One region of the Paenibacillus sp. JSM ZJ436 genome, then DNA from elsewhere that is predicted to be linked to it. Evidence: predicted binding sites of a transcription regulator. Region 1 holds the regulator's gene; each other region holds the start of a gene.
The links. The regulator LexA, encoded in region 1, represses DNA repair genes until DNA is damaged. The targets are predictions, from matches to a motif close to CGAACATATGTTCG.
Positions count from the first base shown of each region.

Region 2: a site for LexA is predicted at 1,061-1,074, ahead of addB (helicase-exonuclease AddAB subunit AddB). Genes of this name have one in related genera too.
Region 3: a site for LexA is predicted at 8,321-8,334, ahead of ACH6EH_RS18155 (YolD-like family protein). Genes of this name have one in related genera too.

Region 1 covers NZ_JBISEO010000001.1:240,034-250,043, reverse strand. Annotated here, with positions in the region: gene ACH6EH_RS01300 (HAD family hydrolase) at 1-173, opposite strand, end outside; gene ACH6EH_RS01295 (hypothetical protein) at 209-730, opposite strand; gene ACH6EH_RS01290 (DUF896 domain-containing protein) at 770-973, opposite strand; gene ACH6EH_RS01285 (LysM peptidoglycan-binding domain-containing protein) at 1,173-1,547, opposite strand; gene lexA (transcriptional repressor LexA) at 1,726-2,352, shown strand; gene glnA (type I glutamate--ammonia ligase) at 2,473-3,801, opposite strand; gene ACH6EH_RS01270 (MerR family transcriptional regulator) at 3,829-4,239, opposite strand; gene ACH6EH_RS01265 (methionine gamma-lyase family protein) at 4,323-5,576, opposite strand; gene hflX (GTPase HflX) at 5,672-6,958, opposite strand; gene ACH6EH_RS01255 (AAA family ATPase) at 7,013-7,984, opposite strand; gene ACH6EH_RS01250 (YdcF family protein) at 8,059-8,658, opposite strand; gene ACH6EH_RS01245 (ribonuclease FAU-1 family protein) at 8,747-9,304, opposite strand; gene ACH6EH_RS01240 (transglycosylase domain-containing protein) at 9,473-10,010, opposite strand, start outside.
Region 2 covers NZ_JBISEO010000006.1:56,885-66,894, reverse strand. Annotated here, with positions in the region: gene addB (helicase-exonuclease AddAB subunit AddB) at 1-983, opposite strand, end outside; gene ACH6EH_RS09805 (class I SAM-dependent rRNA methyltransferase) at 1,238-2,602, opposite strand; gene ACH6EH_RS09800 (Na/Pi cotransporter family protein) at 2,741-3,715, shown strand; gene ACH6EH_RS09795 (NUDIX hydrolase) at 3,717-4,148, opposite strand; gene mtaB (tRNA (N(6)-L-threonylcarbamoyladenosine(37)-C(2))-methylthiotransferase MtaB) at 4,233-5,570, opposite strand; gene ACH6EH_RS09785 (RsmE family RNA methyltransferase) at 5,573-6,340, opposite strand; gene ACH6EH_RS09780 (site-2 protease family protein) at 6,450-7,133, opposite strand; gene prmA (50S ribosomal protein L11 methyltransferase) at 7,136-8,110, opposite strand; gene ACH6EH_RS09770 (YfhD family protein) at 8,269-8,469, opposite strand; gene ACH6EH_RS09765 (hypothetical protein) at 8,533-8,904, opposite strand; gene dnaJ (molecular chaperone DnaJ) at 9,102-10,010, opposite strand, start outside.
Region 3 covers NZ_JBISEO010000020.1:49,441-59,450, forward strand. Annotated here, with positions in the region: gene ACH6EH_RS18095 (SDR family oxidoreductase) at 1-239, opposite strand, end outside; gene ACH6EH_RS18100 (hypothetical protein) at 283-783, opposite strand; gene ACH6EH_RS18105 (glycine betaine uptake BCCT transporter) at 922-2,463, opposite strand; gene ACH6EH_RS18110 (DNA alkylation repair protein) at 2,660-3,367, opposite strand; gene ACH6EH_RS18115 (GNAT family N-acetyltransferase) at 3,439-3,933, opposite strand; gene ACH6EH_RS18120 (hypothetical protein) at 3,920-4,078, opposite strand; gene ACH6EH_RS18125 (class I SAM-dependent methyltransferase) at 4,113-4,805, opposite strand; gene ACH6EH_RS18130 (cupin domain-containing protein) at 4,875-5,330, opposite strand; gene ACH6EH_RS18135 (DUF6933 domain-containing protein) at 5,412-5,894, opposite strand; gene ACH6EH_RS18140 (bacteriorhodopsin) at 6,403-7,137, opposite strand; gene ACH6EH_RS18145 (cold-shock protein) at 7,382-7,582, shown strand; gene ACH6EH_RS18150 (cold-shock protein) at 7,636-7,884, shown strand; gene ACH6EH_RS18155 (YolD-like family protein) at 7,970-8,221, opposite strand; gene ACH6EH_RS18160 (hypothetical protein) at 8,467-8,604, opposite strand; gene ACH6EH_RS18165 (SRPBCC family protein) at 8,615-9,109, opposite strand; gene ACH6EH_RS18170 (hypothetical protein) at 9,446-9,568, opposite strand; gene ACH6EH_RS18175 (P-loop NTPase family protein) at 9,806-10,010, opposite strand, start outside.

The sequences.
Region 1 (10,010 bases):
TAGGTTTCATAAAGCTTACGAGCTTCTTCACGAACAGCTGCAAGCAGCTCCCCGGCATTAATGGAGACAGCGTCGGCAGCCGCTTTGCAGGTAGCTGTAAAGGCCTCTTCTACACTTCGCTCATCCCATAGCAGGGTATCATCCAAATCAAACAACACAGCAGCATTAGACATGTCCCTCTCCCCTTCAATCTTCTGTAATTTGTCGGTTACTCGCGCTCCACCGCAATTTGGTGCATGCTGGCGAATTCCTCCAGCCTTTTCCCCATAGCATCCGTGTCATATCGGTTAATCAGACGGGAAAACACCCAATTGCCGCCCTTTGCTGACGTTTCAATAACGACAGAGCCGTTCAAAAGCCGAATCTTGCTAATTTCGGAAGGTGATAGCTTCCGTTCGCGATTGAATTTGAACGTTGACAGCGTATTTCGGCCAACCTTCAAGAACGGCTTTCTCAAAAAAATCATGATCGCTAGCAGCACATACAGACTAACTCCTACCCAGTTCAGAACGTCGCTTGCTCCAGCCGCGCTCGCTGTAGCTCTGCCCAACAAAGCGTACAGACCTGCCAGGGCCAGAAGCACAATCGGCAGTACATATTTACGACCCTTAAAAATGTGTCCATCTGCCGCTGTACCGTTACCGCCAATAGAGGTCTGGCCCTGCTTCTTACGCTGTTTATTGACCTGGGCCAGGTTCTTGCTTACTTTTCTTTCCCATGAACGAGACATGTCCTTACCCCTTTATTCATGTTTATTTAAAAAGCAGACTTAATGCTTTAAGCCTTTCCCTTTACCGGGCTCTTCATCAACAAATTCAATGGAATCAAGCTGCTGCCGGAAATTTCTTCTTATATTATTGAGATAGATTTCACGAAGCTCAGCACGCTCCTGCTGCTCCTGCTCCGTTAACCCCTCCGTCTTATTCTTTCTCGCGAGAACGTTAATACGCTCCACCAATGCATCAATGTCCATCTGAATACCTCCACTTATATGTTCATTCCTAACTGTGACATGAGAAAAAGAGCTTGTCAAGAAAGCGGCCTTGACCAAGCTCTTTATTATGAAAGAGTCAGATATATTATATCATTATCTATGAAGAAACAGATACGTCATTTTAAATAATGCAGATCAAGGAGAATGAGTATACGATAAGCCTATTCCCTATGACAGTTTAGTAGAGGGGTAAGCTCAGAACCTCTCCGAATTTAATATCATGGCTATTCAGTCCGTTAAACTTCGCAATGGTATGAATATAGTCACGGATGTCCATGGAATCCGGCTTGTGACTAGCTGCAATGCTCCATAAGGTGTCACCTGACTGCACAACGATCTCCCGCACCTCTGCAGGTTCCTCTTCACCCTTTGCAAATACAGTCAATGCGCTGCTAAAGCCCAGAAAGAACACGAACAGAATACCTAACAGCTTGTTGCGGTTTAAAGACATTATGTAATTCAAAGCTTGAGATAAGGACTTCCTTCCCTGTGCCCTGGCTTGCGGCTGCGCCGGGTGGTCATAAATACTCCGATAAGTACTATATTTCAGCATGTCGATCATCTCCCAAACAAATGTTCTGTTTGAATCTACTATAACAAGAACACTTGTTTGTTTCAAGCGTTTTTGCGAACAATTGTTCCGAGAAAAATTATTTAGAACTAACGTTTGTACGAACGGTAGTTCTATGTTATACTTTTACCAAACGTTACATAAATGGGGTTGATAAGGAATGTCGAAGATATCCAGCCGCCAATTGGCCATATTGGAATTTATCCGTACAGAAGTACGCAGTAAAGGGTATCCGCCTTCAGTTCGTGAGATTGGCGAAGCCGTCGGACTAGCCTCCAGTTCTACGGTACATGGTCATTTAGACCGTCTGGAGAAGAAGGGCCTGATTCGCCGAGACCCTACTAAGCCTAGAGCGATTGAACTGCTGGGCCAGGAAGAGTCAGAGAGCAGCAATCTTTTCACGCATACGATTTCCAGAGTGCCTGTAGTCGGTAAGGTTACCGCCGGCGTTCCGATCACCGCTACGGAGAATATCGAAGATTACTTCCCGCTGCCTCAGCATTTTGTTGGCGATGACAAGATTTTCATGCTTTCCGTCGCTGGCGACAGTATGGTTGAGGCTGGAATTATCAATGGAGATTACGTGATCGTGAGACAGCAGCAGACCGCGGACAATGGAGATATTGTCGTCGCCATGACCGAAGAGGACGAAGCTACAGTCAAGACCTTCTATAAGGAAAAGGATCATATCCGTCTTCAGCCAGAGAACTCGGCGTACGAGCCGCTTCGCTTGAATCATGTATCGATTTTAGGTAAAGTAGTAGGCATTTTTAGAGATATTCATTAGGAATATTCACCATCTAATTAAGAGAAGATGACCTCTGTACTTTGTACAGGGTTATCTTTTTTTGTTTTTGCCCCCCAAAACAAAAACCCCTCACGCCATACGGCGCAAGGGATTCCTCTTTTAGTACATGGTCATGTATTGATCGCGTTCCCAACCGTGAACCTGTGTGCGGTACATATCCCACTCGATTTCTTTCAGTTCGTAGAAATGGGACAGGGCGTGCTCACCCAATGCTTCGCAGATCGTTTCATTGCGAATCAATTCGTTCAGCGCTTCCTTCAGGTTAGAAGGCAAGCTTGGGATTCCTTCTTCGATACGCTCTTCTTCCGTCATCACATAGATGTTACGGTCGATAGGCGCTGCCAAAGGAAGCTTACGCTTAATGCCGTCCAGACCAGCCTTCAGCATTACAGCCAGAGCCAGGTAAGGATTCGCTGCCGGATCCGGATTACGAGCCTCAACACGCGTGCTCAGTCCGCGGGATGCCGGAATACGGATCATCGGGCTCCGGTTACTCGCAGACCATGCTACATAGCATGGAGCTTCGTAGCCAGGAACCAGACGCTTGTAAGAGTTCACTGTAGGGTTTGTAATGGCTGCAAATGCACGGGCATGCTTCATAATTCCTGCCATGAAATGACGTGCCGTAGCGCTCAGCCCAAGCTCATCACTCTCATCGACAAATGCGTTCTCTTTGCCATTAAAGAGGGATTGGTTACAGTGCATCCCGGAACCGTTCACACCGAACAACGGCTTCGGCATGAAGGTTGCGATCAATCCGTGCTGACGAGCAATCGTCTTAACTACCAGCTTGAACGTCTGGATCTGGTCAGCGGCTTTAACCGCGTCCGCATATTTAAAGTCGATTTCGTGCTGTCCTGGAGCCACTTCATGGTGAGAAGCTTCAATTTCGAAGCCCATCTCTTCCAGTGTCAGTACGATATCACGGCGGCAGTTCTCACCCAGATCGGTAGGAGCAAGGTCAAAGTATCCGCCTTGGTCATTCAGCTCCATAGTCGGGTTACCCTTCTCGTCTGTCTTGAAGAGGAAGAATTCCGGCTCTGGGCCAACATTCATCGAAGTGAAGCCCATCTCTTCGGCTTCCTTCAGGTTTCTCTTCAGAATGCCGCGCGGATCGCCAGGGAACGGAGTGCCGTCCGGCAGATAAATATCACAGATCAGACGCGCAACACGATCTTCGGAATGCCATGGGAAAATAACCCAAGTGTCAAGATCCGGATACAGATACATATCCGACTCTTCAATCCGAACATAGCCTTCGATGGAAGATCCGTCAAACATCATTTTATTGTCTAACGCCTTTGGCAACTGACTTACTGGAATTTCAACGTTCTTGATCGTCCCCAGAAGGTCGGTAAACTGCAAGCGGATAAAACGTACGTTTTCTTCCTTGGCAATACGAAGAATATCATCTTTCGAATAACTCACTATATCCTCTCCCTTTTCATCTTTGGTTTATTTATTAAAAAACCGGGACAATTCGCCCTGGATCAAGGATACTTGACCCGGTCTTTTAGCCGAAATCAGTTCCTGCTTCAGCAGACGCCGCAATTGGGACTCAGACATCTCCCGGCGCTTGCTTTCCGTATCCGGGGTCAGCACCGTGGCTTCCTCCGACTCCTTCGTCACGGGATTCATCACTTGCTTGATGCCCGCAATGTTTACGCCTTTCTCGATTAAAGCTTTAATTTCCAGTAATCGTTCAACATCATTGAAGGAGAACAGTCTCTGGTTGCCTGAAGTACGGGCAGGTACTATTAAGTGATGCTGCTCGTAGTAGCGAATCTGTCTTGCAGATAGATCCGTGAGCTTCATGACAATCCCAATCGGAAACAGCGCCATATTTCTTCGGATATCATCACCCATAACTCATCAACCTTCCAAGTGATCTTTTCTTCCTCCCATTGTATATTTCCTGATCTCTTATGTCAACCATATGTGAGATAAACTCACAATAAATTTCGATCTTTTAGGGTTTGAAGAGCCGATAAAACGCCGTATTTGACATGAGAATAGGTGAGTCCTCCCTGCATATATCCGATATAAGGCTCCCGAATAGGCGCATCTGCAGACAGCTCCAGACTCCCTCCTTGAATAAAGGTTCCCGCCGCCATAATGACCGGATGCTCGTATCCCGGCATATCCCAAGGCTCCGGTACCACATGGCTATCCACCGCAGCTGCCTGCTGAATACCCTGTACAAAAGCGATCAAATGCTCCGGGCCCGAGAATTGAACGGCCTGAATTAGATCTGTCCGCGGTTCGTTCCAGGCAGGACGTGTTTGAAATCCGATGGCTTGAAATACGGCCGCTGCAAATATACTGCCCTTCAAGGCCTGTCCAACGGTATGCGGGGCCAGAAATAAGCCTTGATAAATGGCGCGGGTGGTTCCCAGCATAGCTCCGACGTCCCGCCCGATGCCTGGGGCTGTTAAGCGGTAGGCTGCCTGATCCACCAGCTTCTTGCGGCCACAGATATAGCCTCCGGTTTCCGCAATCCCGCCGCCCGGATTCTTGATCAGCGAACCCGCGATCAGATCGGCTCCGACCTCTGTTGGCTCCAGCCGCTCTGTAAATTCTCCGTAGCAATTATCGACAAAGATGATAAGATCCTCTCGGATCCGCCGAAGCTGTTCAACCATATCTTTAAGATGAGAAATAGTAAAAGAAGATCTCCAGGAATAGCCACGCGACCGCTGAATGGCGATCACCTTGGTGTTGGGCTGAATGGCGGCTTCTACGGCAGGCCAATCTACCTCGCCTTCCTCCGTCAGAGCCACCTCTGAGTAGGTTATGCCGAAGTCACGCAGGGAACCCGTACCGTCCTGCTCCTTGCCGATGACCTTGTGAAGCGTGTCATAAGGTCGTCCGGTGATCGATAACAGCTCATCCCCAGGTCTTAATACCCCAAACAGCGCTGTTGAAATCGTATGCGTCCCTGAAGCAAAGTGAGGCCTTACCAGAGCAGCCTCTGCTCCGAACACATCCGCGTACACCTCATCCAGCACTTCACGTCCCCGATCGTTATACGCATAGCCTGTAGATGCTGCGAAATGATAGTCGCTAACCTTATGACGCTGAAATGCATCAATCACTTTCCATTGATTAAAATCTACAAGCTCATCGATCTCCCGGTGCCGGGAAGAAATCCGCTCCTCTGCGGCGATACTTATTGCCGTAATTTCTTCTGCAAACCTTGCCATGTCTCTCTCTCCTAACTATTCATGCTGCACTATAGCGCATATAACCTGCAAACGACCGGCACGAAGCCAGCCGCTGTAACAGATCGATGTCATCCTTAAGGAATCAGATACTCTTTGAGCTGATACCCATGCTTCTCATAGTCGGCTCTGTTGATGTGCACCTCATAGAGGAGATCATGATCCTCTACCGATTGCTCTACCACATCGCCGATTCGATAAATGAGAGAGCTGAGATCGCCTCGCTCCGCCGGAATTCGGAACTTGACCGCTCCCCCGGACAAATGATTCTGAATGGCAAGCTTTACCCGCTCCAAATCCGATTCATTGAATGCGCTGATCTTTAGATTCCCCTCACCTGCCGGCAGCATCTCCTGTTGCTGCGGCTCACAGGCATCGATCTTGTTAAAAATGGTAAGCTGGTCCGTATCACCGGCTCCAAGCTCCTGCAAAATCTTGGACACGACCTGCATCTGCTCATCCCGCATCGGCGAGGAAGCATCCACCACATGAAGGATAAGCTCCGCTTCATTCGCTTCCTCAAGGGTCGCACGAAAGGCCGCAACCAGGTCATGAGGAAGGTTCTGAATAAATCCAACGGTATCGGTCAGCACGACCTCCTTGCCACTCGGCAGCTCCAGCACTCTGGACGTCGGATCCAGCGTTGCAAACAGCTGATTCTCAATATATACGTCCGCAGCGGTCAGTCGGTTGAGCAAGGTTGATTTGCCGGCATTCGTATATCCCACCAGAGCGACCTGAATGGCTCCGGATTTCTTTCTGCGTTCGCGGTGCAGGACGCGATGCTTCGTAATCTCATCCAGCTGCCGCTTCAAATCACTGATGCGGTCACGGATATGCCTGCGATCCGTTTCTAGCTTGCTCTCGCCGGGACCCCGGGTGCCGATTCCGCCGCCGAGCCGGGATAAATTTTTGCCATGACCTGATAACCTGGGCAGTAAATAGCTGTGCTGCGCCAGCTCAACCTGGATAATCCCTTCACGCGTCTTGGCTCGCTGAGCAAAAATATCAAGAATGAGTTGAGTCCTGTCGATTATTTTGACGTCCAGCGTCTCCTCCAGATTGCGAACCTGAGCACCCGACAGCTCCTGATCAAAAATAGCGGTGTTTGCTCCCAGGCCGTCAATAGCCATGCGTAGCTCCTCGACCTTGCCTTTGCCGATAAACCACCGGGAGTCCGGGGTCTCGCGATTCTGGGTAATCACCTCCAGCACCTCGACGCCAGCCGTCTCTGACAGCTGAACCAGTTCCTGCAGAGAATGCTCGGTATTCAGGCCGGAGCGCTTTACCTGATCTGTTACGAGGCTGACCAATATTGCCCGATCCTTCATCTCTGAATTCGTCTCATGTAAATGATTTGCCATAGATAGTACTCCTTTTAGAGGTTAGGTAATTGCATCAAATCTGTAGAAAATCATTTAAGGAAGCTGCATACGAAAGTCCTCAGGCCGCAGCGTCATCAATTCCAGCTTGCCCGGATTCCCGGTAACATATTGATTTAGCAAACGCACAGCCTGATTCCGGATACCCTTCTCTATTAAATTTCGCACGTATCTCGCATTACTGAAGGCATGACTGCCGTCCTCTTTCTCACTTTGCAGATGCTCACGCAGCCGGCTCATGGATTGCGGCATCAGAATATAATCCCGTTCCTTTGCCATGAGCTCAGTGATCTGAATCAGCTGATCCAGGTTATAGTCCGGGAAATTCATCTGGATCGGAAATCGGGAATGCAGCCCGGGATTACTGCACATAAAAAAATCAATTTCATCACAATAACCGGCGAGAATCAGAACAAACTGATTCTTATGGTCTTCCATCGCTTTGACCAGGGTATCGATAGCTTCCTTACCGAAATCCTTCTCCCCGCCTCTGGCTAGACTGTAGGCTTCATCAATGAACAGAATCCCACCGATCGCTTTCTTAACCAGATCCCGCGTTTTCTGGGCCGTATGTCCGATGTATTCACCAACCAGATCTGCACGTTCTACCTCGACAAGATGTCCTTTGCTCAGCACACCCATCTTCTGAAACAGCTTCGCAACGATCCGGGCTACTGTCGTCTTTCCGGTCCCCGGATTGCCTTTAAAAATCATATGAAAAACCTGACCGCCGCTATGGAGCCCGGCGACTGATCGCATTCTTGCCACCTGAAGCAGCGCATAAATCTCGTAAACGAGCTCTTTAATCTGCTCCAGCCCGACCAATTGGTCCAGCTCCTTCTGAATCTCCTGAAACAGGCCTTGTACCGGCGTATTCAAGGCTGCCGGCTCACTTGCGGGTACGGCACTGCTGACCAGCGGGGCCTCGCTGCTTCGGAGCACGACATTAATTTGTCTCGAAGGCCTCGACTCCGATCGGCTGCCGGCAGCGTTAGTTCTCCCGTTCATTGCTCCTCACCTCAATCCAAAGGGCTCACTATCCCTTCATATGTATTCTCTTTGGACTTCGGTTATTAGAAGACTTATTCCTTCCATCCCATAGCAAGCAGCATCCGGTCTAGTCTCCATTTGCTGAACGCTAGAATTTCGCGGCCCTTTTGCTGAGTCAGCGGCAGCACGTCCGAGGTTGTGACTGCAAGCTTGGGGTTTCTGTAATCCAGAACCTCAGCGATTTCCATAGCTCGGGCACCATGGTAATCATGAGTGATAATAACAGCCTGCTCCCAGCCCTGCTCTTCCATGATTGCGCGGCTAAAGAGCAAGTTCTCGTACGTGCTGGTCGCTTCATTCTCCAGGTGGATGTTCTCCTCAGGGATCCCCTGACTTACTAAATCGTTGCGCATGCCTTCTGCCTCTGTGTAAGGATATTCTGGCGCATCCAATCCACCCGTCACGATAAACTTCTCAAAATACCCCTGATCATACAGCATTCGGGCATAATCAAGTCGCTCCTTCAGTCCCGGACTCGGCTTCTCTCCCCACATCGAGGCTCCCAGAATAATTCCAACCTCCACAGTGTCATCCAGTGTAGATTCGGCTTGGCCAATTCTTGTGTAAACGTAACCGCACCATATCACTCCCAACAGGATCACAACCAGACCTAAGCGCGTCCAAATCTTCATGTGATGTCTTAGATGCCGAGGACGAGCAGACGAGGGCTGTACAGCCTTCGACTCCCTCATATTTACTTCATCCTCTCCTTCTCACCTGTTAGCGTTTCCTGCGAAACTCCCCATTATGAAACAGCCGGTCTCGATGATCCAGCGACATCATAAAGTAAGGAAACTCATGCGCATCAATCGCTCTCAGCACTTCGCGGGCCGTTACCTTGGCCTGCCTGTAATCATCGCGGGTAATGTCGCTTCGCCGAAGCGCATCCTCCAGTTCATCCTCGTCCAGCAAAAAGACTTCCCCATCCTTGTTCACGACGACGTCAAGGTACAAATCATCAAACCACGGCACACCCTGGTCCGTAACCCCCTGCTTCTTGCAGATATCGATGTACCACTGTACAATTCTCCGCTTCTCATCAAACATCGCCGTGACAATAAAATGGCTGTCCTTCGGGTAATACTGCAGCCACGAATAGCCTCGATCCGCAATACGGTATGTATGCCTTCCATACGTCTTCCACAAAGGCTCTTTCAAACCGTAGATGGTGTATAAGGTGAGATATCCCGTGAACTGCTCTCCTTCCACATACCGGGAAGTGAAATGCCGCCTCGTAATGCGCCGCCAATTCGCCCGGTCTCCGAATTTACGTTTCATGGAATTTTCCTCCCCATATCGTAAATTCAGCTTACCACATTTGTTAAATACACTCAAAATAAACAAAGCAGGCGCAGCCGAGAGTGAATCTCAGCCGCGCCTGCTTAGCTGCTGTAGCAGATGCTTGAATGCGGTAATATAAGGTGCCTGCTGCCTGACAGGACTGTGCTAAGGCTGAGGCTGTGCCGTATTATTGCCTGGAGATGGACTGCTTTGAGGCGTTGTGGTGCCAGGGACAGATGTGTTCCCACCGCTGCCTCCGCTTTCACCTGTAGTACCCGTGCCCGTGCCGTTTCTGCCGGTGCCTGTACTGCTGCGGCCTTCAGTGCCGCCTGGGACAGGCGTGCTGCCGGTGTCACCGCTGGGTGCTGTTTCTCCCGAATCGTCCTCCCCTTCATCTTCTTCGCCAGCGCCTTCGCCTTCTCCACTCTCACCGCCTGGTCTGTTCGAGGTACCGTTCTGACCCGGACTCGGCTGCTCTGAGCCATTTCCTTGACCCGAACCGCTCCCGTTGCGAGAATTTCCTTCCCCGTTGCCAGGCTCCTCATTCTCTTCCGCATTGTCTTCTTCCTGCCCATTCTCCTCGCGATCTTCCTCTTCCTGCTCGTTCTCATCATTACGTTCCGTTTCCGGCTCTTCCTCTGGTGGTGCCGGACCGGTAATGACCACCTCAACAGTATTCGAAGGCTCACTTTCCTGATCGCTT
Region 2 (10,010 bases), on a different contig from region 1:
CCTTCCACTTCGGCCCGGCGGTTCCCCGCAGCATAGAGCTTGATGCCCTCTGGCGGGCTGCTTCCGCTCCACTTTAGCCTGCGGTCAAAGCCCCGTTCCAGATGCGCCAGCGCGGGGCTGTCCTTGAAGCGGGGGAGATGCTCTGCGTCCAGCACCGTATGCTCCACGTCCAGCCCTGCCTCGCCCGCCGCTCCCCGCAGCTTGCTGTACGTTACCGCCGTGGGATGAAACAGATCCAGCTCATGAGGAGTCATTCCTTCCGGGTAAGGCTTGTCCAGCGTCAAAGCGATGGTCACCGAGCGGGCATGGTTCATCAGCTCCCGCAGTACAATATATTCCTGGGGAGTAAATCCGTTAAAGCCGTCAATCCACAGGTCCGCGTCCCGGATATAGGAGGATTTCCGGACACAGTCTGCAAGTGCAGCCAGCGTATCCTCATCGTCCTTGTACAGCGGAGCCATCTCTTGCTCGAAATCCCGATACACCGCCAAAATATCCTCCAGCTTGCGCCTTAGCAGCGGCGGGCTGGTACTTGTGGACGCCATCTGCTCCAGCTGCTCCTGCACACAGGAGGCATCTACGCAGTAGCGCTTCATCTCGGTATACAGCTGGCTGAGCTTGCCGACAAAGCCGAGCTGCTCCCCGGAGGCGCCGAACAGGTTGAGCTCATCCTTGCGCCTTTGGATAATTTTGTACAAGAGCATGCGCTTGCCCTCTTCACCGATAACCACTTTCGCCGCTCCACCGGTTTCCTGCATGACCCGATACGCCAGGCGGCGGAAGCTGAGCACCTGCGCCCGAAGTGAGCCCCGAACGCCCGGAGCAGTCACGAGCGCATGCTCTGCATCAAATGAGCCCTGCTCGGGCACGAGCAGAATCAAGGGGTTGCCCTGCGGAGCTTCAGCAAGGCGGCTGGCTATTTCCTCTCTCATCCGGGTGCTCTTGCCGCTCCCGGAACGGCCGATCAAAAAACGAACTGACACAGGCAAGCCTCCCATTCTATACTGTCTGTTTTCCTCGTAAAATACTGTCTATCATTATAGCATACATGCCTCTATCAAGAACATGTGTTTGGATAACACTGGCAGCTTTGAAATGATAGGAAGTCTAGGGGGACCGTATGCATAACAGTATCGCAAGGAAGCCCAAAAAGCCGGAAGGGACTGCTCCCTACCGGCCTGAACGCAGGTCTTATCTATGCATTGAAATTGCTGAGCAATTATACGTGACAGCGAGACTACTTGCTGCGAACCTCAAAGACGGCAAATTTCAGGTAATGCCCTTCCTCCACGCCGAGAATTTGCGGGTGGTCCTTGCCGGCGGCGCGCCATTCCACCAGACGCAGCTGCTTGCCCGCATCCTGCGCGGCTTCGTGGATCGTCTCCAGAAACAGCTCCGGCTTCATATGATAGGAGCAGCTTGCCGTCACCAGATAGCCTCCCTCGTTCACCAGCTTCATCCCGTGAAGATTGATATCCTTATAGCCGCGGCAGGCCCCTTTAACCGCTCCGCGCGTCTTGGCGAATGCAGGCGGGTCCAGAATGACCACATCCCACGTTCGTCCTCCCCCGGCCGTCAGCGGCTTCGAAGTATCCACCTTGCTTCCTTTTGCAGCCCGCTCATGGCGTTCCTCGGTCCCCTTTACCTGATTACGCAAGTATTGAAAGGCATCATCCACGACGAATTCCACGCGGTCCTCAAAGCCGTTCAACTCTACATTTTCACGGGCGCTCTGGATGGCATGCTCGGAAATATCAAGGCAGGTCACCTTCTTGGCCCCGTACTGACAAGCATTCAGCGTGAAGCTCCCGGTATGTGAGAAGCACTCCAGCACCGTTGCTCCGTCCCAATACGGAAACGTCACTTCTTTTCCACTTCTGTTTACGGGCACTAGCGTCTCTTGTCCATCTATGTCTCGACTCTGAAGCTGAATGCCGCTCCGCTCTCCCCAGCCTGTCATCAGCGGTGCGATCGAAGCCCGGTTCTCACGCTGATCGAAGAAATATCCCGTCTTCTGACCTTCCTCAATGTCGACCTTGATCTGAAGTCCGTTCTCCAGGACGGTGACATAACGCGGACATTCCCCGTACAATGCGCCCTTACGCTGCTCCAGCCCCTCCAGCTCCCGCACGGATACATCACTGCGCTCATAGATACCCTTTGGCTGCATAACCTCGATCAGTGCCTCTGTAATGGCTTCCCGGCAGCGATCCATTCCGAGTGTGAGCAGCTGTACCACCAGCACCTGATCAAAACGGTCCACAATAAGACCCGGCAGATAATCCGCCTCTCCATACACCAAGCGGTACGCATGATCTCCCTTCAGGAAGCGCTCCCGATGCTTCAGACAGTCCTTAAAGCGGGAAACGAAAAACTCCTTGTCCATAGCCTCCAGCGGCCGGTACGACAAGAGGCGTACGGTAATTTGGGAGCTCGGGTTGTAATACCCGCTACCTAGGAATCGTCCCTGGTGGTTCAGCACCTGTACGACGTCACCAGCGGACGGAGACCCTTCTACCGAGGCAATTTCACTTTTGAATATCCACGGATGTCCCTGCTCCAGCCTTTTTTTTCGATTACGATCCAAGATCACGCTTGGCATGCTTGACTCACTCCCTGATTTCCTGAATTCATAGTCATTCCTTGAGCTAGAAGACCGCACCGGACAAACCCTGCATGTCTCCCCGCCATTGTTCATATATTCTCAGTACTTACTCTATAAAAAAAGGAGAGCTCTCTGTTGCTTCATTCCCTGTGGTTCCCCATGCTGTATGGGCTCGCGCTGTTCTTGTTCGGCATGAAGGTGATGGAGGGCGCCTTGCAGCGCTGGGCCGGCCCGCGCCTTCACCAGTGGCTCCATTATGCCGCAGCCACGCCGCTCAAAGGCATGCTGACCAGCGCCGGGCTGACGGCTTTGCTGCAAAGCAGCACCGCTGTCACCGTGATTACGATTGGCTTCGCCAATGCCGGCCTGCTTGGTCAGGCCGGCATTCTCGGCATCATTCTCGGCACGAACATCGGCACAACGCTGACCACAGAGCTGATCAGCCTGAACATCGGTGCGGCTGCCTTCCCCCTGCTCCTGCTCTCCCTGCTCATTTGGGCAGGAAGCATCATCTGGAACGAGATGGTTCTATCACGCAGCTCTTCTCCCTGGCTCGGTCGCCTGGAGCAGCTGCAATTTCTGTGCCTGGCCGTTGCCGGCTTCGCCATGGTACTGCTTGGCATTACGGTTATGCAGTCCATCGGCAAGCCGCTTCAGGAGATGGGCGTCTTCGCCTGGTTTCTGGAGCAGGCAGAGCGAAGCAGCGGCTGGGGGATTCTGGCCGGCGCCATGCTGACTGCACTGATGCATAGCAGCGCCGCCGTTGTGGCCATGACCATGAGTCTTTGCCTCAGCGGGGCATTGCCGCCTGAGCTTGGTGTTGCCATGGTGCTCGGCTCCAATGTCGGCACCTGCGTGACCGCGATCCTAGCTGCAGCAGGAAGCACTCCGGCCGGCAGGTTCGTTGCCGGCTCTCATCTTGCCTTGAATATCGGGGGCGTTATACTGTTCGCTCCCTTGCTGCCCCTGCTGACACAGGTATCCGGTCAGCTTGCAGGCGACCCGGCGGGGCAGATTGCCCATGCCCAGACGATCTTCAACGTGGTCTGCTCCCTGCTCGCTCTGCCGCTTTGCTATCTTCCGGTCTGGAAGAAAGCAGCAGCCTCTTGACCTATACCTCGATGTTCAGAAGAGACAAAGCTCTCCGCAGAATAGGATCATTGTTCCTGTAGCCGTTGCTCTGCTGCCTGCTCCAGGCCTGCAGCGGCTCGTACCATTCCACACCGTTGATCTCTTCCAGCTGGGGCTTCAGCGCCCCTCCCGAAGCCTCTACCAAATAATAGTGGACTTCTTTATCCACCCGGCCATACTGGGGATGATTATACGTATAAGCAATAATATCGACCGGCGACACGATTCTCCCCGAAATTCCGGTTTCCTCCAAAATTTCGCGCAAAGCCGTCTCCTCTACGGTTTCTCCTGCTTCCATTTTGCCCTTGGGCAAAGATATTTTGCTGTAGCGGTCCTGAATAAGCTGAATTTGCAGATAGTCGTCTACCCGGCGATACACCACGCCTCCCGCAGAAATTTCCTTCCGGTTCATGTCTGATTCCTCCTTCATGTGCAACAAGGATTCCACTTCCTATTCGGAAATGAAATCCTTGTGATCAGGCTGTTGCTTACTAGGCTACAAGGCTGCTGCCAATCCGTTCTCGTGGACGCTGATCAGCTCACCTTGGCACTCATTAACACCGGCTTGAGTAATTTGAACCCGGCACAGTTTCCCTTCCAGCTCTGGTCCACCGTCGAACACGAGCTGCAGGTAATTGTCACTGTAGCCCTGCATCTTGCCGCCCGGTCCGCCCTTGTATTCACGCTCTGGAATCACCTCAACAATGCGGCCGACAAACTGCTCGGCATAGGCCAGCTGCAGCTGCTCGGACAGATCAATGAGCTCGTGGACTCGGGCGTTCTTCACCTCGTCCTCCACCTGATCCTCCATCCGCGCCGCCGGCGTACCGGTACGCTTGGAATACGGGAAGACGTGCATTTCCGAGAATCCGATCTCCTTCATGAGATTGTAGCCGTTGCGGAACATCTCATCTGTCTCGCCAGGGAAGCCGACAATAACATCGGTCGTAATAGCCAGCTCTGGCATCGCTTCGCGAATGAGCTTCATTTTGGTCAGGAACTCTTCGGTCGTGTACTTTCTCCGCATCCGTTTCAAGACGGTATCGTCTCCGGCCTGCAGCGGAATGTGCAGATGGCGGCACATTTTGGTGGAACGCTTCAGCACGTCCAGCACCGCATCGTCAATCTGGCTCGCTTCAATGGAGCTGATCCGGATGCGTTCCAGCCCGTCCACCTTGTCGAGATCCCACAGGAGGTCAGACAGGCGGTAGTTGTCGAGATCATCGCCGTAGCCGCCCGTATGAATGCCGGTCAATACAATCTCTTTATAGCCGGCATCCACCAGCTGCTTCGCCTGCTTAATAATGCTGTCCGCATCACGGCTGCGCGACAAGCCGCGGGACCATGGAATAATGCAGAACGTACAGAAGTTGTTGCACCCATCCTGGATTTTGAGGAACGCACGGGTCCGGTCAGCGAAGTCCGGCACATCCATCTCCTCAAACACCCGGGTCTTCATAATATTGCGCACGGCGTTGATCGGCTGGCGGGTCTGCTCGATTTCATGCACAAACTGCATGATCTTGTCGCGATCCTGGTTGCCGATGACAAGGTCTACACCAGGAATGTCGAGAATTTCAGCCGGCGAGGTCTGGGCATAGCAGCCCGTAACCGCGACAATGGCATCCGGATTGCGACGGACCGCCCGCCGGATCATTTGCCGGCTTTTCTTATCACCGGTATTCGTAACGTGGCAAGTATTGATCAAATAAACATCAGCGGTTTGTTCGAAGTCCACTTGCTCGTAGCCTTCATTTTTGAAAAGCTGCCAGATGGCTTCGGTATCGTAAAAATTGACTTTGCAACCCAACGTATAAAACGCTACGGATGGCATATTCAAACTCCCCCCATTTCTCCAAATTCATACAGCGCACAGGCCAATGCGGTCATCCCCGCGGTCTCCGTGCGTAAAATCCGCCGGCCAAGGCCAACGGTCGATGCTCTCGCCCCCTCGGCCTCCCGGCACTCCTCTTCCGTAAAGCCGCCCTCGGGACCGACCACGATCAGCAGGCTGACAGGCTCATCCCCGATCAGCCTCTGCTCTGCAAAAGGCCGGAGCACGTCCCGCAGCTGCAGGCCCTCCTCCTTCTCATAGCAGAAGCAGACCAGGCTGTAGCTGGAGAACGCTTGAAGCAGCTTCTTCCAGCCCACAGGCTGCTCTACTCCGGGAACCCTGTTCCGATGAGCCTGCTCCGCAGCCTCCTTCGCAATCTTGCCCCAGCGTTCCAGGCGCTTCTGCTCTTTCTTGGCATCGTATTGAACGATGGTCCGGCTGGACAGAAAAGGCAGAAATGACACGGCCCCGAGCTCGGTGCATTTCTGGATCACCAGCTCCATTTTGTCGCCTTTAGGCAGGCTCTGGGCAATGGTCACCTTCAGTCGAGGCTCGCGGGTCATCGCCAGCTCCTCTACTACCCTTGCTCTTACACCGTCCTGCTCCAGGCTCTCGATGGCAACGCGCGCTTCACGGGAAATCCCGTCACTGACAATCAGGACATCCCCCGGCTTGCCTCTCATCACTTTTGAAATATGTCTCGCATCCTCACCCGTAATCCATACCTGCTCTTGCTGGAACTGCGCGGGTGAAATGAAATATCGCTGCATCGTAAACCTACCTTTATGGATTCATATTCAGGTCCATTGCTTCAGGCCAAAACACCAAACTTCATCATACCTCTTTTGCCCCGTCATGACCAGTGAAATCTATGAGACTTTAGCCGCCGAACAACGCTGTAAACAGATTCAGGAAGAACACAGACAAGCTGTACGCTGTCTCATACATCGGGCGGATCGTGTAGTTTTGAAACCCGGGAATAAGAATAATTAATAAAAAGACCAGAATCGACCATTGCTCCACGCTTTGCAGCTTTGCTGCCACCCGCCGCGGAACAAGCTCTACCAGAATCCGGTATCCATCCAGCGGAGGAAGCGGAATCAGGTTAAACAGAAACAGAAAGAAATTCAGCACAATAAAGGTGTCAAAAAAGATATGAACCGCATCCACTGCCCGTTCATTGCTCATTGCATCAATGGCACCGAGCTGATACAGCGCTCCGTAGATCAAGCAGCCGGCGATGGCGAGCAGCAGATTGCTGAGCGGCCCTGCCGCCGATACGATGATGCTATCCCGGCGCGGGTTCGAGAAGTTCGCCCGGTTTACCGGAACCGGTCTGGCCCAGCCAAAGCCGGCAATCAGCAGCAGGAAGATGCCAAGAAAGTCGAAATGCACCGCCGGATTCAGCGTCACTCTCCCCAACAGCTTGGCGGTAGGGTCACCCAGTTTATTAGCGAAGTAAGCGTGAGAAAATTCATGCACCGTAAATGCAATGATCAGGGCAATCAGGAAAAAGGGCAGCCTTTCCAGCGGATAAAACAGCAGTTGATCGAGAAATTCCATCGCTACCTCTTCCTCGCTACGAACGCAACCCAGTCATCCTCGCGGTTCATATCCGCAATGTCAAACCCGGCCTGAATCAGCGCTTTCTCTACAATTTCAACCTTGTTCTTGTAAATTCCAGAGGCGATGTAGATCCCGCCCGGCTTCAGTGCTGCGTAGACATCGTCCACGAATAACAGAATCACCTCTGCCAAAATGTTCGCAACCACAACCTCCACCGGAGGCTTTACCGCAAAGCCCTCTGCCATTTCGCTGCGCTGAAGTACAGAGAGCAGATCGCTTTCGACGACCGTAATCTGGTCCTGCATTTTGTTCAGCTGCGAATTCTCCTTCGCGCTGGATACCGCAACAGGATCCAGATCCAGGGCCAGGACGTTCCTGGCGCCCAAATGCACAGCACCGATTGCCAGAATTCCGGAGCCAGTGCCCACGTCGATGACGGATTCTCCGCCTTGAATGACCTGCTCCAGTGTACGCAGGCACAGTGCGGTGGTCGGATGCGCTCCCGTTCCAAAGGCCATGCCGGGATCCAGCTCAATAATGCGCTCCTGCGGGGCTGGCGTATACTCTTCCCAGGTGGGCTTGATCACCAGGCGCTCTGACACAGCGATGGGCTTGAAATACTGCTTCCAGGCTGTAGCCCATTCATCCTCGTGGACGCTCCGGTGTTCAAAGGCCGCCGGCCCGGCATCAATACCGAACTGCGCCAGCTCATGGATCCGCGGCTCCAGCTCCTGCTGAACCGTTTCCAGACTGACGTCCTGTGAGAAATACCCTTTAATCACAGCTTGTCCTTCCGGGATATTATTAAACGGAATGACCTCATCATACCATTGCCCAAAGGTGGTATCCCGCTTGCGTTTGGTAACGGCAGACTCTTCAATCGAGACCCCTCCCGCTCCCGCTTCATGCATAAAATTCGAAATCATCTCCACGGCCTGCTCCGTGGTATGTATAGTCAATTCGTGCCACAGCATATTTAACAGAGTCCTCCTCATATTTACATAAATTATATTGTACTATATGAAGGACCCTGTGCACAAAGGCAGCTTTACCCGTATGAATCCATAAGCAGCAACAGCAAAAGGCTGCTCCGCCAGGAACAGCCTCTTGCTGTCGAAGACAATGGGTTGCTTTACTTCAAGCCGTGCTCGTGATGATCAAACATTTCTTTAACCTGGCGCTTGTCTGCTGCCTCACTTCGACGAATCGCTTCCACATCATCCCGGTCCGCTTCCAGCGCCGAAAACTCTACATCTTCATATTTTGCCGATTGCAATGCAATTCTTTTCTGTGTCTGGTCTGCGATTCTTCCCAGCTTGACCCTTCTCATCATGCCATGCCTCCTGTGCCTGGAATATAAGTGTGATTCTTGGTGATCCACAGCAGCTTTCCGCAGCTATACGTAGCCCCCGGCATCCTCAACGATTTTGAGTGCCTGATGATGGACGCCCTCATCGACCACAACTGTAAGTAAAATATCCCGGCCGCGAAGCCCATCCTGCTCGCCGGCGCTCATGCCGCTCTCGGAAGGTCCTGCTGCACCCAGGATGCCGGCAGACAAATTGCTCAGTGCCGCATCCGGGGTATACGCGTTCAGGCCGGACAGCCCGCCGCCGATCGCATTCGTCATGCCGCCCATCTCTTCACCGGGCTCCGTGCTGAACCGGTCGATTGACAGATCGGCGACACGCAGAGCGTGCAGCTTCGCCGCGGCTCCTTGGGCCTGTTCCGGGGTATTAAAGTACGCCAGAATGTTTTTTTCAGCCATGAGTATTCACCTGCTTGTTCTATGATTGTTCCTTTCTAGATTGTGTAAACGGGTCTTCAATTATTCGATGAGGAAGAGCATTTCTCTCCCTTGTTCAGCACCAAAAGAGCCGTTCCCTGCAGCCAGGCTGCCTTGGAAACGGCTCTTTACAAGATCAATGATAGGACTTTGACTTCCATCCCGGCCACTAAATGGCCTTAGTCCCCTCTAAACGCTCTCTTCACACGGTCAAAAAAAGACTGTTCATGCTCATGGGTCTGCTCCCCGTCAAGCGAAGCAAATTGACGCAGCAGCTCCTTCTGGTCGTCACTGAGCTTGCTTGGCGTTACGACCACGACCTTGACATGCTGATCGCCCTGGCCCATGCCGCGCAAACGCGGAACTCCCTTGCCCTTCAGGCGGAAATACGTGCCGGTCTGGGTTCCCGCTGGAATTTTCAGCTTGACTTTTTCCGTTAAGGTAGGGATTTCCATCTCGTCTCCCAGTGCCGCCTGCGCAAAGGTGAGCGGAATCTCGCAGTAGATGTCGTCGCCCTCACGCTCGAAGAAATCATGCGGCTTGACGCGGATTACGATGTACAGGTCTCCGGCAGGTCCGCCGCGCAAACCGCCCTCCCCTTCACCGCTCATCCGCAGCTGAGCGCCATCATCTACACCGGCCGGAATACGCACGTGAATCTTGCGCTGCTTCTTCAGCTTGCCGCTGCCGCTGCAGGTGCTGCATTTTTCCTTGATGATCTGGCCGCTGCCGCTACAGTTCGAGCAGGCACGGCGGTTCACCATCCGCCCGAACGGCGTATTCTGAACCACCTCCTGCTGACCCGAGCCATGACACACGCCGCAGGTCTGCGGCTTCGTACCCGGCTTCGCGCCAGAGCCATGACAGGTATCACAGGACTCGGTACGCGGAATGGTAATGTCGCTTTCTTTACCGAACACCGCTTCCTTGAATTCAACCGTCATCGTATATTGAAGATCATTCCCCCGCTGCGGAGCATTGGGATCACGACGGCCGTTACCGCCGAAGAACATATCGAATATATCTCCGAAGCCGCCAAAGTCGCCGGAGAAGCCGCCGCCGCCCATTCCCTGGTTCGGATCGATATG
Region 3 (10,010 bases), on a different contig from region 1:
TGATATTTCTCCTGGAACTGCGCAGCAAAAGCGCGGATGCTGTTCAGATCCGCCAGATCACACAGCATCAGCTCCAGATCATTCGATCCGCTTCGCTCCTTCGCTTCTTTCAGCGCGGATTGTCCCCTCTCCAGACTGCGGCATGCCATGATTACTTTAACGCCCTTCCTTGCCAGCTCTACCGACGACGCCAAGCCCATACCTGAATTGGCGCCTGTAATGATCGCGATTTTTTGCAAGCATCTCACTCCCTTATGTTAGATGTGTATCTAGCCAGTCCTATCATGATTCAATGTCTGCCTGCTTCAATACCCGGTCCTGCACCTCGAAGCGCGCATATTCTCGAGAAATTCTGGAAGATAAATGCGTCAAATCCACCTCTCTTCGGGTAAACGTCCGATCCAGCACTACGTTCCCCTTCTGTACAAGCACCAAGTTATTGAAGGATTCATCATCAAGCGGATGTTGTCCCAAGGAGCTCTTATCCACAACATAATAGCCCAGATAGGAAGAGGTTGTCCATGAAGTGCCCACAAGCTCCTCCATCTGCTGCTTGGACGTATATGGAGGAAAGACATACAGTGTATCCCACTCCAATGCAACAAGCTCGGACATGTTGAACGTATCTCCTTGATCTACAGCGGTCAATAGCGCTTGGTCGAATTGTTTGGCATTAGGCTGAAATACCTTTATGGTTACGTATTCATAAAAGCTTAAACTAACAATCACCAGGAACACTGCCAGAAGTGCCCAGACTATCTTTTTGGGTCGTGTGTTGAACATGCATGTTCACTCCCTCTGAAGCTATGATAGGAATAATACTAACCCACTTTGTCATGATAAACAAAAAAAGACCATTCCAGGGAAGATAAGCCAAGCAAGCTCAGGCTTCTTCCCATCGAATGATCTCTTGATGCTCTATTAGGCTTGTCCGTTCTCTTCTGCTTCCATCATCCGGCGCAGCTTCTGCTGTATACGCTTCTCTTTACGCCTCCGCTCCTTGTCCTCCATTTGCAGGGCTCGCAGGAGGGAGAAGCACATCCCGATCAAGACGAGCGCAAACGGAAGCGCGGCCACAATAGAGGCGGTCTGCAGACCGCTTAGCCCGCCGCTTAGCAGCAGCACGATCGCAATGAAGGACTGCAGGATGCCCCAGGTCATTTTTACCTTCAGCGTCGGATTCAAGGTTCCGTCCGAGGTCAGCATTCCAAGCACAAAGGTCGCGGAATCTGCCGAGGTAATGAAGAAGGTCATGATGAGCAGCGTTGCGATAAAGGCAATGACTGCACCGAGGGGCAGATGCTCCAGTGTAATGAACAAAGCAGTGGTCGTGTTTTCTTTCACGGCTTGGGCAACGTTCCCAAGATCAAACAATTCCTGATGCAGTCCGGTTCCGCCAAACACCGAGAACCAGATGAAGCCGAAGGCACTTGGCACCAGCATCACATAAATAACAAACTCCTTAATCGTGCGGCCTTTGGATACTCTGGCAATAAAGGTGCCCACAAAGGGTGCCCAGGCGATCCACCATGCCCAGTAGAAGAGCGTCCACATCCCGACCCAGGCTCCCTGCGAGAAGGGGGTCAGCCTCAGGCTCATGACAATGATATTCTGGACATAATTTCCGAGCGTCGTCGTGAAGGTGTCGAAGATAAACGCAGTCGGTCCCGCGATCCATACAAACAGCATGAGCAGCACGGCAATGACCAGATTGGTGTTACTCAAAATCTTGATCCCCTTGTTCAGGCCTGTACTCGCAGAGATCAGGAACAGCACCGTTACGATCAGAATGATGATCACCTGATTCCGCGTGGAATCGGCCACTCCGAACAGATGATTCAGGCCGCCGTTAATTTGCAGTGCGCCCAGACCCAGCGAGGTCGCAACTCCAAACACGGTAGCCAGAACGGCGAGAATATCGATCGCTTTGCCGACCCAGCCGTTGACGACACGCTCCCCCAGAAGAGGAATGAACGTGGAGCTGACCAGACCCTTATAATTCTTGCGGAACTGAAAGTAAGCCAGCGCGAGCGCAATGACTGCATAAATGGCCCACGGATGCAGACCCCAGTGGAAAAAGGAATATCTCATTGCTAAACGGGCGGCCTCTACCGTCCCTCCAACCGCGCCCTCCGGCGGAGCCAGATAGTGAGACAGGGGCTCAGCCACGCCCCAGAATACGAGCCCGATTCCCATCCCGGCGCTAAATAGCATGGATAGCCAGGACAACGTGGAATATTCCGGTTCGTCGTCATCATCGCCCAGCCTGATATTGCCGAAGCGGCTGAACGCCAGATACAATGCAAATACGAGAAAAAACAAGGTGGCAATCAAATAAAACCAGCCGAAGTTCTGAATCGAGAACCCGTATGCCCGATCGGCTACGCTAGCTAGCTGGTCGGGAGCAATGGCTCCCCACAATGCAAACAGCACTGCAATAATAATCGTGATGGTAAGTACCATAGCTGTCCTCCGTTCTTCCCGCTGTCCGTGTTCACAGTATGTACAGGGCTGATGCTCTTATTCAGCCTTTTTGAAAAAATAAGACACAGTCGGGGTTGTTAACCAGCTATATATTATACCATCTTTTTAGCAAATAAAAACAGCACCGGCTATGATCCCCTCCGGCACTGTCTGAAAAATCTCCATAGCTCATTAGCTAACAACGGACATATTTGCGTTTAAAGCCCAGCCTGCCTTTTTCAACATCCTTCTGAATGCTGTGATATGCATCAAGACGGCTCGTCTTGGAATTGCCACGTTTGACCTCTACGACGCCCACCTGCCGGGCTGTTTCTACAGCCTCAGCATGCAGCGGCACATACGAAATTCCTGCTGTATAAATGAAATTGTTCATTGCCGCTTTGGTTCTCTCCGGCGAGCTGTGGATGAAATCCTGAGCCTGCTGAAGCAGACCTGCCAGCTTGAGCCGGTCAAAGGCATCATCAGGACGGTTGCCCATCAGCCAGCAGTAACAGCTCCAGCCTGCAGACATTTTCAATTCTTCTCCGCTCTGGATCCAGCGGTCAGCGACCGTTTGAGCCCGCTCAGATTCGGCGAGCGTGACGGCAACAACATAATCCGACAGCATATAAAAATACGCTCCTTCTATCCAGGTCTCGAAATCCGCTTCTGTCATGACAGCAGGATCAGCAATGATGCCAGCGAAATACATCGCATCGTAATTACCTGTAGCGTACAGCTCGTCAGCCAGGGACTGATGGATTTTGATTTGTTTGGCCAGCGGCTTCATGGCACCTGTTGCCACCCCGAACAGCGGCTCGCGAGCGCCTTGGGACAAATAGATATTTCGGGTACGTTCTTTGCCAAGAGACGACAGCTCCTGCATGACCGTGGATAGCTCCATCGCTTCCACCCTCCTTGCTTGTGTGATTCACCCACTCTAGAATACTAATCTGAACGTGCGGCTGAGCCTTCTCAAAGCTTAAGCACATATTTAACTTGTGTTTTGCTTTGACCTTCGAGCATTTCATGTTTCTCCTCCGCAGCATAGAAGCCGGATTTTTCATAAAAAGGGATGGCTATACGATTCTCTTTCGCCACCCAGGCAATCAGCACGCCTGACTTCAGATCATGAGTATACTGTCTCAGGAATGCCCGGCCAATCCCACGCTGATGATACCGGGGCAGCACATACATTCTCAGGATTTCATGCTCTCCCTCCTGAAGCTGCCTTCGCTGTGCAAAGCCGGCAAGCTGGTGATCCAATTCCGCCACCAGAAATCCAGGAAGCTCCTGCTGCTTGTCCTTCTCCAGAGATCTCCTCAGACTGTCTTCAGCGTAAGCATGGCGCAGGAAATGATCGATAAAGCTTGGAGAGTAAAGCTCTTTATACGTATGCAGCCAAGCCTCTCGGGCAATTCGCTGAATCTGTGAAATGTCCTCGATCTCTGCACTTCTAATCGTTATCATGAAGCTTCTCCTTCGTGATCCTGTCCAGCTTCCGGTTGATCGAATCTAACGAACTCTGCAGCTTTCTCATCTGCTGGAGTCCCGAGTACTGATTGCTAATTACTCCGGCGAAGGCAATGATTAGAACAATGACAACAAAATTCATTTCTCTCATCCTCTCTTGCGAGATGTATCTCAGACTATTTATAATGCTTGTACCAAATGCCTGCACATTCTGGAACGGTCGACCATTGATGCTCTTTGATCCGGGCTGCGAGCTCATCTCCGAAAAAGAAAGTCATCATCTCCACAGCCTGCTGCGGGTGATCATAGCTGTAATCCATACGGATCCAGCGGTGTGAGAATTCGTAGTGCTTCTCTAGTAAGGAAAAATAGGACTTCAGGAAATCGGGTGGAGCAGGTGTGGTGGTGCCTGTGCCCAGCGTTTCAATAATTATCACGGTGCCCTGCGGTTTTAACACTCGCTCAATCTCTTGCAGAATCCGCTCTAACTGTTTCGGACCGTCCTCAATGCCGGAGTGAGTCAAATAGCAGATGCTCCACCCGGAAACGACCAGGTCTACAGAGGCATCAGCTAACGGAAGCTCGCGATGATCGGCTACGCACGTGCTCCAGTTTTTGGGGATAGACAGATTGTTTAGTTTCTGGTCCAGCCGCTCCAGCATTGCTGAAGATACATCGGTACAGACCACCGATTGTGCCCGGGGCGCGATGGTCGCGGCCAGTCTGCCTGTACCTGCACCGAGATCCAGCACGTCCAGCCCTTCTACAGACCGAATGTCCCTGATGATTTCCAACATATCCGGCTGCCGAGCAATCATGTCTTCATACATGTCCGACTCATTATCGTATATACTTTTATGATTTGCCATGTATCATTTCTCCTATCCTTGGATGGTAACATCAAGCATCATATAGAGCGGTCTAATCAACTGCCAGGTTCATTGGCTATCCCTGTTCTGCTGGTTGTGCTGCTCGTACCACTGAACCAGGCTGGGCATCTTCTCTTCGAAACCGCCAGGCATATAAAAATTAAGCACCCCTGCGCGCGCCTTACTTTTATTCATAAAATCATGCATAACATTCGGTGGAATACGGATGAACGTTCCTTTCGGTGCGTCCAGACTCTCATCTCCTACCAAAAAAGACATTACACCTTCAATCACATAGAACAGCTCCTCGTGCTCTTCATGACAGTGCGGACCGGGGCCATCACTTTGAGCATCCAGCCACCATTCAGACACACAGTAGCGGTCATTTGTTTCAGAACCATCGGCAAGAAACACACTACGCATCGGCCCCATCACATAATTACGCCCGGATCCCGGCAAGTGTATTAATGTCTTTTGGGACTCTGCTTCTGATTGAAAATCTGATTGAGGATTGCTTTTACCCATTAGGCAACACTCCTTTCATTATGTATGAATCTGATTCCAATTGCCGCAGTTCTATGTTAGATGAAGTTCATATTTGACAGCTTATGAGTACCTGTTCATTATTTCTTTTTTAAAGACTTGAATCGGCTCTTCATAATCAATCGGTTTATAGATCATGCTGTTTAACATTGCACTGAGGTCATGGGTGTGATCAAATCTCATAGTTTGGCTATAAAAGCTCATTTCATTCAAGGTTCCGAGGACGCTTCGGTCATTCGTTTTCCCCATGCTGATCTCTCCAGCCTCCAGAAAATACTGCTCTACCAGCCCTCTTCTCACACCCTCTAGCTGTAAATACTCTTTGACTCCAGTGACGAATGTCTCCTTCAGCTTTGCCACTTGCCCGCTTCGAATTCCGTCAACGAGGAAGCCCAACCGGGTTGCGTCATTGACAAAAATGATATGTTTTTTTTGCAGCTGTAATAGATTCGCATGCCAGCTAAAGAATGGATAGATATGCTCGAGCTCCACCGGAGCTGTTTTCATATCTTTAAGCAGCTTTTGAGTGCATTTCAATGCCAGCATCGGCTATCGCTCCTTTGGGTTTGACTAGGTGTAGTATTCCTGTCTATCATACCCTATCTGAAAGCGTTTAGCTGTAAAAATAGGCGGCAACTACAGAATAAACCATCTAGGGCTTGCGCATAAGGGGCGCCTCGAAGTGCGGATCGAGGGGCGCCCGAGGTGCGCCGCAAGCTAACGGTTGTCACAGGTGCTATTTAGTCCTTTTCGGGAGCGCCCCCATTCTAATGGTTGTGAGACACGCTAATTGAGTCTATTGGGGACCAAACCGCACCTAATCAGGCACATAAGCTCTGTCACAACCGTTAGAGTTACGTAATCAGCAAATTAGCCGCAATAAGCACTCTAGCAACCGTTAGCGTAACAGGGCTGCTCGGTGCACTTAACGTGCACAAGTTCCGCAAATAAAGCATTCAAGCTACAGAGGGTAACACGAATAAGGCCGCCCCGGGCGGCCTTGATTCGCTCGGACAGATCGCTGAAAAGACAAGGCACGGAAGAAAAGGAAGGCTTAACGGACGGCTGCTGACTGCTTGCGGCTGTTCCCTTTTTTCCCGGCTGGCCTGCCGTGTAATCTTCTCAAACCGCTGAGATCTAATAAGCTGAATCCCACCTTGGAGAAGATGGGCAGCAGGCAGAACATCAGAGTATCTGTAACCTGGGAGGTCCATCCGAAGCCTGAAGGCCCAATGATCCACAGGGTGGGGTACCCAAACCACAGAACAGTCAGATAAGAAGCAGTCATGAGAAAATGCTTGTATAGACTCGGGTTTTGGCTTCGGGCAATGATGCGCAAATGCACCCATATGACATACATAATGATCAGAAACGCGGCGCAGCCCAGGCTGTACCACACGTATTGCTCCGGTCGCGGGGACAGGTCTGCAATTAATCCCGTAAGGATCATAAATACATCTGCAGCGACAAGGCCCCACAGGATGACTCGGTCCTTGGGAACGGTGCTCATAGCGGTGGTCGCAAGGGCAACCAGCAAAAGAGGCGTCGTGACGATCCAATCCAGATACCGTGCAAAGTAAATCAGATGGCCGTCTTTGACGATATGACCTTGTCCCATAGCCATCGACAGATAGGCGGCCCCGGACCACACTGGAATGATAAAGGCTATCAGGTATTCGTAGCGTGGAACCTGCTTGCGGTTAAAAGACCATACCGCGAAAATAACGGCACCTGCTGCCATCACCGCTGCGTAGCCCCATAGTATTTGCTGTTCAATAGGATGCTGCATTTGTTCACCTCTTTTTTGTTACCATTATGTCCTTCCTTGTCTGACTTAAATCCATGCTCTCCGTTTCTAAATAAAGAGACACACTAAAGCTTGACATTCTAATAACAGCTGTGATAATCTTAAATAGTTAGAATTTCAACCTGAACTCACATATTGTAGAGGGTTATGATTTTGATGATAACCTTGTACAATATGTGATTTTTTTTTGGAATTGTAAAAATCAAATATATGGAGGTAATGAATCATGCAGCAAGGAACAGTAAAGTGGTTTAATGCAGACAAAGGTTTTGGTTTCATCGAGGTAGAAGGCGGAGACGACGTATTTGTGCACTTCAGTGCCATTACTGGCGACGGCTTCAAATCGCTTGACGAAGGTCAGCGTGTAGAATTTAATGTAGTACAAGGCAACCGCGGCCCACAAGCCGAGAACGTTGTTAAACTGTAAATCACGGTTAGAAAGTCCCAAACCTAGTTTTGGGGCTTTTTTTTACTCACTTCATGACTCCAAAAGAGAAAGAGGGATGCTGCTTGTACTATTCGCGGAAAAGACCGATGGTGGATCTTCCTGAGGAAATGACAACGATATGGTCATGCACTAATGAAGAGTGCAACGGATGGATGAGAGATAACTTTGTGTTTCTAGTTCAACCGGTATGCGGCCAGTGCAATGCCTTGATGGAGAAAAGCGAGAAAATGCTGCCTATTATAGCGAATACAAGTCCTAATCAAACAAAAACCACACGTTAGTAATAGCGAATATGCAGGGTGAAAGCAATCATATCATGACTCGCCTTTATACCTGGAACCCGCTCAGCGAGCGGGTTTTGCTTGTTTAATACCTTGGATAATTCATTTCCATGATATCCATAAACGGAACTTTAACCAATCCTTCATTAGTTTGAATATGTACCCTGCCTGTTCTTGGGTCCATCGTTACGATCGTCCCTGTAACGGTTTCTTCCCAGCCCCAAACTGTAAGCACAATCTTTGACTTCTCGTTATACGCCTCTGTAAGCTGATTTCCGAGTTCTTCGAGTACAAACTCATCTCTGGTAGGTCTTTTGGGTACCTTTGATTTAGCCATGCTGCAGCCTCCTGTATGGGTATTCTAGATAGTCTTCGCTCTAAACATGATACGCTACTCCTATGCCGCACACAATAACTTATACAGAATCCGCTTTTACGAGAATATATTTGCTTTGTTGTTTGTCGTTTGGGTTGGGAATCATGAGTTTATTAATCCGCTGCCTGAAGTCATTCGGGTCGTCCCTTTGATAGTTTTTTCCTGATTGCATATAACGTTCTTGCGTTCACGAACCCTCACTGGCTTCAGTGACCGAAGGGAACGGTCGTGATGCGATTAGACTGCGCAGCGTTGTCCACCTGATTCGCTTCCTTGAAATCTCGCGCTGACCAAGCGGCGGCAGCCCCGTAGCGTGAATTTGTTTTGTTGGATGTTCGTGACATCTTGAATTACTCACACATTCTCTTCGATTAATTTCTTTAAGTTGGCATTTCTATATTCTAAAAATCTCTTCATATATCTCCTTAATAATAATTGCTCTGCCATCCTGCCAACGATTCCAAATGGAGCTTCAAATCTTAGAATATCAATCATCAATGTCTTCCCACCTTGTTCGATAAATTCATGTCGATGAATTAAGCTCTTAAATATTCCTTTTTGCATTTCATCAGTAAATAGCTTAGGTTCTTCATATTCTATTATTCTTGAAGTTAGTCTTTGTCTTACTAAAAGATGATTTGCTTCAAATGTGACCGTTTCCCCAAGTCCAATTCGACCAAACCTGACACCGTCAACAGCTAATTCTCTTGTATGCGGCCAAACAGTTTTAGTATGTAATTCAATATCTCTGGCATAGTCAAAACAAATCTGAATCGGCGCATTGATAATGATTTCGGTTCTTAGAGTAATCAATGAACCACCGCCTTTTTTGTGTTTTAGGCTTTTCATGAATTTCTGATTTGCGCTTCTGTTGGCGAACCGAGGGACGCATGTCCGAAGCGAAAATATATGGTTAACTGACGTCAATGACCTCTTCGATTTGCTTCTACACCAGTAGGGCTGCTCTACAATCAAATCCACTCTGATTCACACTTTATTAATCATTCATTCTAATACGCTTTCCACCCACTTCACTTCGTTGTTTATGCTTTCTAATCTGATTTTCAAACGATTTCTCCATTCCCGCTTTCTATATCGTTTATAAACCCTCTATTTCATTGCCCATCTTCTATTTTTGAATTTCCACATATTTATTGATAAAACCACTATTAATATAGCTCCGTGTCAGTTCAGTTCGATAAAATTCTTCATACCATATAAAAAAAGCGCCCCTACTGCAACAAGTAACCCTGCAGCAATTATTACATACACAACGATTTTCTTTTCAGTAGATTTTTTAATTTTCATCTCCTCCTTAGAAAATTCGGCATTTGATACTCCTCCGCACTTTCGCACTTCAAAACTCTTTACCGATAAGGCTATCTAACCAAAGACTATCATAATACACTTTCAATACAATCCTATTGATTTCAGTTAACGTCCAATGCGTGAATATGTTGTTATCAAAATCACCTGACATCCTCGATATTGCTACAAATGCTTCAGGGATTAAATAATCAAAAGTCTGAATACTATTCCTTGTTATCAGTTCTCGCCTTCTCTGAAATAACCTACACCAATTGTCTTTATCTGTTTAATAAGCTTTTCTACATTTTTGGGTGATTTCAATACTATAATCTTCTTATCTTGATATTTCATTAGCTTTTCCATAATTCCTGGAATTTTTGTCTTTTTAAAATTCCAGACCCATTTAATAAATTCAAAGTCCAGACTTTCAGGACAATCTTCA